Regions from separate parts of the Mesorhizobium sp. P2_C4 genome, predicted to be linked through region 2. Evidence: riboswitches for the same ligand, from Rfam matches in the RefSeq annotation. Region 2 holds a riboswitch; the other holds the start of a gene.
The links. A riboswitch is a leader RNA that binds a small molecule or an ion and turns the genes downstream of it on or off. The one in region 2 is predicted to bind S-adenosylmethionine.

Region 1 (3,953 bases), on a different contig from region 2:
TCCGCCTTGTCCCCGGCAGATCCAGCGAAAACGCCGGGATGGCGATGTCGAATGTCTCGCCCCGCTTGTTGCGCATGGTGTAGTGGCCGACCATGATGCCGGACGGCGTCGAGAGCGGGCAGCCGGACGTGTATTGATAGCTGTCGCCGGGGTTGAGTTCGGGCTGGTCGCCGACGACGCCGGCGCCGCGCACTTCCTCGACCCGGCCGGTGCCGTCGGTGATGTGCCAATAGCGCGACAAAAGCTGCACGAAATCGTCCGACTGGTTGTCGATGGTTATCTGATAGCCCCAGACATAGCGGTTCTCCGAGGGATCTGAGCGATCCTCCAGATAGAACGGCCTGACCTGCACTTCGATGTTGCGCGTTACGGCGCGGTACATGGGCTACTCCAAGGCGATGTGAGCGGAACTGTCGGCGCTCTCCCCGGCCCGGTCAACGACCTCAAGCGCAGGTGCCGCCAAACAATGTCATTTAAGTGACACATGACAATGATGGTGTGTCCGGACCGTGCCGGGCGACTCAAGCGCTCTGTCGAACTGTTCAAAACGGCTATTCGCGGCCGGCTTTTCCCGGAGTGACCAGATCTCGATGGAACTGACAGTCATAGCTGCTGCCCTGCTTTCGATAGTCCTGCTTCTTTCAAACCTCGCCGGCATCCTGCTTGCTTCATTCAAGCTGAGACGGCCGCGCATCATCGCGCCGCCCGCCGGCAAGGCGCCGGAAGTGTCGATCGTGGTGCCGGCGCGTGGCGTCGAACCGTTTACCGAGGAGACCCTGGCACGCGCCTTCTCGCTCGACTGGCCGCGCTATGAGCTCCTTTTCTGCGTCGCCCACGCCGACGATCCGGTGGTCAAGCTGATAAACAGGGCGATCGCCCGGTTTCCTGAGATACCGGCCCGCTTGCTGTTTGGCGACGACCGCATCAGCGCCAATCCAAAACTCAACAATTGCGTCAAGGGTTGGGAAGCGGCGCGCCACCACTGGGTCATCCTTGCCGATTCCAACGTGCTGATGCCGCGAGACTATGTCCAGCATCTGCTGGCGGCATGGCGCGACGGCACCGGCCTTGTCTGCTCGACGCCGATCGGCTCGCGTCCGGACGGGTTCTGGGCGGAGGTCGAATGCGCTTTCCTCAACACGCTGCAGGCACGCTGGCAATATACCGGCGACGCGCTTGGCCTCGGCTTTGCCCAGGGCAAGAGCATGCTGTGGAACAAGCCGATGCTCGACGCCAATGGCGGCATCCGCGCGCTGGCCGCCGAGATCGCCGAGGACGCCGCTGCTACCAAGCTGGTCAATGGGCTCGGGCTGCGCGTCAACCTTGTCGCCTCGCCCTTCGAGCAGCCGCTTGGCCAGCGCAAATTCGACGAAATCTGGTCACGCCAGGCGCGTTGGGCGCGCCTGCGCCGCGTCACCTTCCCGTTGTTCTTCGCACCCGAGATCCTGACCGGCGCGGCGGTGCCGCTGGTGCTGGCGCTGTTGGCGGCGGCGGGTGCAGGCCTCAGCCTGCCGGCAACTGCTGTCGCTGTACTCTCACTCGCCTACCTTCCGGAATGCGCCCTGGCCTGGGCCAAAGGCTGGTACCTGTCGCCGCGCATGATCGCGGCGATGATGGCGCGCGACGTGATGCTTCCCGCGCTTTGGGTGCGCGGCTGGCTGGGTGGCGCCGTCGACTGGCGCGGCAACGCGATGACCATCCACACCAAGGCCGTTGCCGAACTGGAAGAGACGCCGTCGGGCGCCTGAGCGCCCCGCGCTTTTTTGGTATCGGGCGAAGCCTATTTGGCCGACTTCAACGCCTGTTCGATATCCGCCAGCAGATCGTCCGCATCCTCGAGACCGACCGACAGCCGGAGCGTGCCCGGCCCGATGCCGAGTTCGGCGCGCGCCTCGTCGCTCAGGTTCTTGTGCGTCGTCGTCGCCGGATGGGTGATCAGGCTTTTGGCATCACCGAGATTGTTGGAGATCAGCACGATGTCGAGCGCGTTTTGCAAGGCGAACGCCGCCTGCTTGCCGCCCTTGACGTCGAGGCAGATCAGCGTCGAGCCGCCCGACATCTGCTTTTTGACGATATCAGCCTGCGGGTGGTCGGCGCGGCCCGGATAGATGACGCGGGCGATTTCCGGCCGCTCGGCCAGGAAATCTGCGATCTTGCCGGCACTTTCCGTCTGCTGGCGCACACGCAGCGGCAGCGTCTCCAGGCCCTTCAGCAGTGTCCAGGCGTTGAACGGCGACAGGCTGGGGCCGGTGTGGCGGAAATAGTCGTGCAAATTCTCGTCGATCCACTTCTTGTCCGACAGGATGACGCCGCCCAGGCACCGCCCCTGGCCGTCAATATGCTTGGTCGCCGAGTAGACGACAATGTGGGCGCCGAGCTGCAAAGGTTTTTGCTGCAAGGGGGTGGCAAAGACATTGTCGACGATCAGCCGTGCGCCGATCGAAGTGGCCAACGCGGCGACCGCGGCGATGTCGACCACTTCCAGTGTCGGGTTGGTCGGGCTTTCCAGGAAGAACAGTTTTGTGTTCGGCCTCACCGCCTTTTCCCAATTGGCGATGTCGGTGCCGTCGACCAGCGTTGCCTCGATGCCGTATTTCGGCGCCAACGTCTCGATCACCCAGCGGCAGGAACCGAACAGCGCACGCGCCGCCACGATATGGTCGCCGGCCCTGGCGCTGCACAGAAGGGCGGCCGTCACCGCCGCCATGCCGGACGCGGTGGCGCGCGCGTCCTCGGCACCCTCCAGCGCACACATGCGCTTTTCGAACATGTCGACGGTCGGGTTGGCGTAGCGCGAATAGATGAAGCCCGGCTCTTCGCCCTTGAAGCGGGCTTCGGCTGCCTGCGCCGTTTCATAGACATAGCCCTGGGTGAGGTACATCGCCTCCGACGTTTCGCCGAATTGGGAACGCAGGGTCCCGGCATGCACGAGTGCCGTCTGAGGCTTCCAGTTACGCTTCTTGGTGCTCATCGCTTTTGTTCCAGACACAAAAAAACCGGCCGCGAAAGTCGCAACCGGTCCATACGGCCTTGCGGCCCGACGGTCCTTTAGCGACTTGTTTAACGTGGCTGCAAGCCGACCGGCCAAATCACCACGGGATAACGACCCTTTAGACCTGCACCGCGCTTGCGTCAATTCCCGGCTTGATTAAGAGGTTTGTACCAGCGGCTAAGGAGCAGAGCCTTGCGGCAGACAGGCATTCTTCCCGATCAGGACATCTCGGCGCTGTTCCAGTCCGGTGCGCTGAAGTCGCCGCGCGCGCTCGATGCCGACCAGATCCAGCCGGCCAGCCTCGATCTCAGGCTCGGCGCCAAAGCGTGGCGGGTGCGCGCTTCCTTTCTGCCCGGGCCGAGCCACAAGGTCGCCGAGAAGCTCGACCGGCTGAAATTGCACGAGATCGACCTCGCCGAAGGCGCCGTATTGGAAACCGGCTGCGTCTACATCGTGCCGCTGCTCGAAAGCCTGGCGCTGCCTGCCAACATTTCCGCATCGGCCAACCCCAAGAGTTCGACCGGACGGCTCGACATCTTCACCCGGGTGATGACCGATCGCGGCCACGAGTTCGACAAGATCGCCGCCGGCTATGACGGCCCGCTCTATCTGGAAGTCAGCCCGCGCACCTTCCCCATCGTCGTGCGCACCGGCTCGCGGCTGTCGCAGATCCGGTTCCGCACCGGCAATGCGCTTTTGTCGGAGGCTGAGCTGAGCGAATTGCATCGCGCCGAGATGCTGGTCGCCACCGAGCCACCCAACATTTCCGGCGGCGGCATTGCGCTGTCGATCGATCTCGACGGCGACAAGGATGGGCTGGTCGGCTATCGCGGCAAGCATCACACCGGCCTGGTCGATGTCGACAAGCGCGCCGCGCAGGATGTCGTCGACTTCTGGGAGCCGCTCTACAAGCGCGGCGCCGGCGAGCTGGTGCTCGATCCCGACGAGTTCTACATACTGG
Region 2 (3,953 bases):
AAGCCCGCATCCGGTCCCGACTTTTCGGTACCCGCCAGCGGATGGCCGGGAATGAAATGCACGCCGGCAGGCACGTGCGGCTGCATCTGCGCGATCACCGATGCCTTGGTCGAGCCAACATCGGTGAGGATGGCGCCCGGCTTCAGCGCCGGTGCGATTTCGGCGGCTACCTTGCCTGACGAGCCGACCGGCACCGAAACGATGACCAGATCGGCATCGCGGACCGCTTCCTTCGCATCCGTGCTGTAGGAATCGCCAAGACCAAGCTCTTGCGCCCGCGCCAGCGTCGCGGCGCTGCGGGTCGAGATAGAGACGTGACGGGCAAGGCCTTCGCGGCGGATGACGCGGGCCAGCGACGAGCCGATCAGGCCGATGCCGACCAGCGCGATCTTTTCGAACATCGGTGCTGTCATTTTTCTAACTTTTCAGAAACGTCGAAAGGGCGGCAATGACGCCGCGATTGGCCTCTTCGGTGCCGATGGACATGCGCAGCGCGTTGGGAAAGCCGTAGCCGGAAACGCGGCGCAGAATATAGCCGCGTGCGGTCAGATAGTCGTCCGCCATTGCTGCCGAATGCGCCTTGTCCTCGGGAAAGTGGATGAGGACGAAATTGCCGACGCTCGGCGTCACCCGCAGCCCAAGCCTGGTCAATTCCTCGCTCAGCCAGGCCAGCCAGGTTTCATTGTGCGCCACGCTGCGCTGAACGTGGTCGCGGTCACGGATCGCGGCAATGCCGGCCTCGATCGCCGTGGCGTTGACGTTGAAGGGGCCGCGTATGCGGTTGATCGCGTCGACGATGTGCATCGGCGCGTACATCCAGCCGATCCTGGCACCGCCAAGACCGATCTTGGAGAAGGTGCGGGTCATCACAACGTTCTCGGCGCTGCCGACCAGTTCGATGCCGGCTTCGTAGTCATTGCGGCGGACATATTCCGCGTAAGCCGCGTCCAGCACCAGAAGCACATGCCTGGGCAGGCCGGCATGCAGGCGGCGCACCTCCTGGAACGGCACATAGGTGCCGGTCGGGTTGTTGGGATTGGCGAGGAAAACGATCTTTGTGCGCGGCGTCACCGCCGCCAGGATCGCGTCGATGTCGGCGCGGTCGTCGGTCTCCTTGACCACAACCGGGACGGCGCCGGCCGACTGGATGTAGATCTTGTAGACCATGAAGGCGTGTTCGGTGATCACCGCTTCATCGCCGGGTGCCAGATAGGTCTGCGCCAGCAGGCCCAGGATCTCGTCGGAACCGTTGGAGCAGATGATGTTTGCTGGATTGAGGCCATGCACTTCGGCGATCGCCTCGCGCAGCCGCCTGGCGGTGCCGTCGGGATAGATGTCGAGCTTTCCGGCGATTTCCCGCGCCGCCTCGATCGCCTTCGGCGATGGCCCGAGCGGGTTCTCGTTCGACGACAGCTTGTGGACCTTGGCGACACCGGCCGGCGCCGTGCTCTTGCCCGGCACATAGGCTTCGATGTCCATTATGCCCGCGCGGGGTGTTGGCCGTAGCTGATCCGGTCTCTGGTTCATCTTCGCAAAATCCGTCGAGAATGCTTCCGCTGGCGAGAACACTTCCGCCGGAAAGCCGCAGCGGAAATACAAGCCGTGGCCCGGAATGTCGAGAGGTGGCAGTGGCGCGCACGGCTGGCCGTTGACGGCGGGCCGCGCGAGTTCTAGAAGAACGCAACAGTTCCGTGGTGATTTGGCCGGTCGGCTTGCAGCCACGTTAAACAACTTGCTAAAGGGCCGTTTGCATCCTGTAACCGGCTTTGCGACGGCAATGCCGGTTTTTTGTTGTCCGCGGCCGGCCGGACGACCGATGTATGAGAGATGTGATGGCCGCTCTGCGCGCAGGAAAAACCAATAACGAGGCCGACGCACCGTCGAGCCCGGTGTTGCGTTTCGGCGCCGACAAGCCGCTCAAGCTCGACGCCGGCACGCTTTTGTCGCCGTTCCAGATCGCCTACCAGACCTACGGCACACTCAATGATGCCCGCTCCAACGCGATCTTGGTCTGCCACGCGCTGACCGGCGACCAGCATGTCGCCAGCACCAACCCGGTGACCGGCAAGCCCGGCTGGTGGGAAGTGCTGATCGGCCCGGGCAAGATCATCGACACCAACCGCTTTTTCGTCATCTGCTCCAACGTCATCGGCGGCTGCCTCGGTTCCACCGGCCCCGCCTCGACCAATCCCGCCACAGGCAAGCCCTACGGGCTCGACCTGCCGATCATCACCATCCGCGACATGGTGCGCGCGCAACTGATGCTGGTCGACCATTTCGGCATCGAAAAGCTGTTTTCCGTCCTTGGCGGCTCGATGGGCGGCATGCAGGTGCTGGAATGGGCATCGAGCTATCCGGAGCGGGTCTTCTCGGCGCTGCCGATCGCCACCGGCGCCCGTCATTCCTCGCAGAACATCGCCTTCCACGAGGTTGGCCGGCAAGCGGTGATGGCCGACCCCGACTGGCATGGCGGCAAATATCTCGACTTTGGCGCGCGCCCCGAAAAAGGGCTGGCGGTGGCGCGCATGGCCGCCCACATCACCTATCTGTCGGAAGCGGCACTTCATAGGAAGTTCGGCCGCAATCTGCAGGACCGCGAGGCGCTGACCTTCGGTTTCGACGCCGACTTCCAGATCGAGAGCTATCTGCGCCATCAGGGCCAGACCTTTGTCGACCGCTTCGACGCCAATTCCTATCTCTACATGACCCGGTCCATGGACTATTTCGACCTCGCCGCCGACCATGGCGGGCGGCTGGCCGATGCCTTTGCCGGCACCAAAACCCGCTTCTGCCTGGTGTCCTTCACCAGCGACTGGCTGTTCCCGACCGAGGAGAGCCGCTCGATCGTGCACGCGCTGAACGCGGCCGGCGCATCGGTATCCTTCGTCGAGATCGACACCGACCGCGGCCACGACGCCTTCCTGCTCGACGAGCCGGAGCTGTTCGCCGCCATCAACGGCTTCATCGGCTCGGCCGCGCGGGCCAGGGGGCTCAGCGCATGACCCCGAAAAGTTGCAGACTTTTCGGACAGGGATCATGCGTCAGGCAAGAGGCGAAGCCATGAGCGTCAACCACGCCCAGCGCGTCGACCTCGAAGTCGTCGCCGATCTCATCCCGCCGCTGTCACGGGTGCTCGACGTCGGCTCCGGCGACGGCCTGCTGCTGGAATTGCTGCAGGAGACCAAGCAGGTCGACGGTCGCGGCCTGGAGCTGTCGCAGCGTGGCGTCAATGAATGCGTGGCGCGCGGCCTCTCGGTCATCCAGGGCGATGCCGACAAGGACCTCGAATTCTATCCCGACAAGGGCTTTGATTTCGTCGTCCTGTCGCAGACCTTGCAGGCGACCCGCAACCCGAAACTGGTGCTCGACGAACTGCTGAGGATCGGCAACCGCGCCATCGTCTCCTTCCCCAATTTCGGCCATTGGCGGGTGCGGCTGTCGCTGTTCCTCAATGGCCGCATGCCGGTGACCAAGGACCTGCCCTACTCCTGGTACGACACGCCCAACATCCATTTCTGCACCATCCGCGACTTCGTCAATCTGTGCGACGAACTCGGCGCGACGGTCGAAAAAGCGACCGCGCTCGATGCCAACGGCCAGAAGATCGGCCTGTCGATGCCATGGTGGTTCTGGAATTTCTTCGGCCAGCAAGCGGTGTTCCTGCTGAAGCGATAAGCTTCGCCGCCTATCCCAGAACGTCCGTAGCTTTGTGCGGATGGTCGACGCCGTCAACAAAAACCACGGCGGACTCCGAATTGCCGGTGCGCAGCGCCAGGATCTGCTGATAGGCGGGCGAGCGGTACCATCTGCGCACATGCTCCCTGTCGGGGAATTCGATGACGATCAGATGCCCGGCCCAGTCGTTTTCGATCACCTCCACATCGCCGCCATGGACCAGAAACCGGCCTCCGAAAGGTTCCAGAGTCGCATCGATCTTCTCAAGATATTCGACA

Region 1: linked by a shared signal. The riboswitch ahead of AC1DX6_RS05205 (O-succinylhomoserine sulfhydrylase) and the one ahead of metX (homoserine O-acetyltransferase MetX) in region 2 are both predicted to bind S-adenosylmethionine.

What each region holds. Positions count from the first base shown of each region.
Region 1 covers NZ_JBFUDT010000001.1:1,091,642-1,095,594, forward strand. Annotated here, with positions in the region: gene apaG (Co2+/Mg2+ efflux protein ApaG) at 1-382, opposite strand, end outside; gene AC1DX6_RS05200 (ceramide glucosyltransferase) at 591-1,748, shown strand; gene AC1DX6_RS05205 (O-succinylhomoserine sulfhydrylase) at 1,781-2,971, opposite strand; SAM riboswitch at 3,029-3,106, opposite strand; gene AC1DX6_RS05210 (2'-deoxycytidine 5'-triphosphate deaminase) at 3,185-3,953, shown strand, end outside.
Region 2 covers NZ_JBFUDT010000007.1:205,878-209,830, reverse strand. Annotated here, with positions in the region: gene AC1DX6_RS24605 (prephenate/arogenate dehydrogenase family protein) at 1-413, opposite strand, end outside; gene hisC (histidinol-phosphate transaminase) at 418-1,527, opposite strand; SAM riboswitch at 1,682-1,759, shown strand; gene metX (homoserine O-acetyltransferase MetX) at 1,833-3,002, shown strand; gene metW (methionine biosynthesis protein MetW) at 3,061-3,675, shown strand; gene AC1DX6_RS24585 (DUF1330 domain-containing protein) at 3,686-3,953, opposite strand, start outside.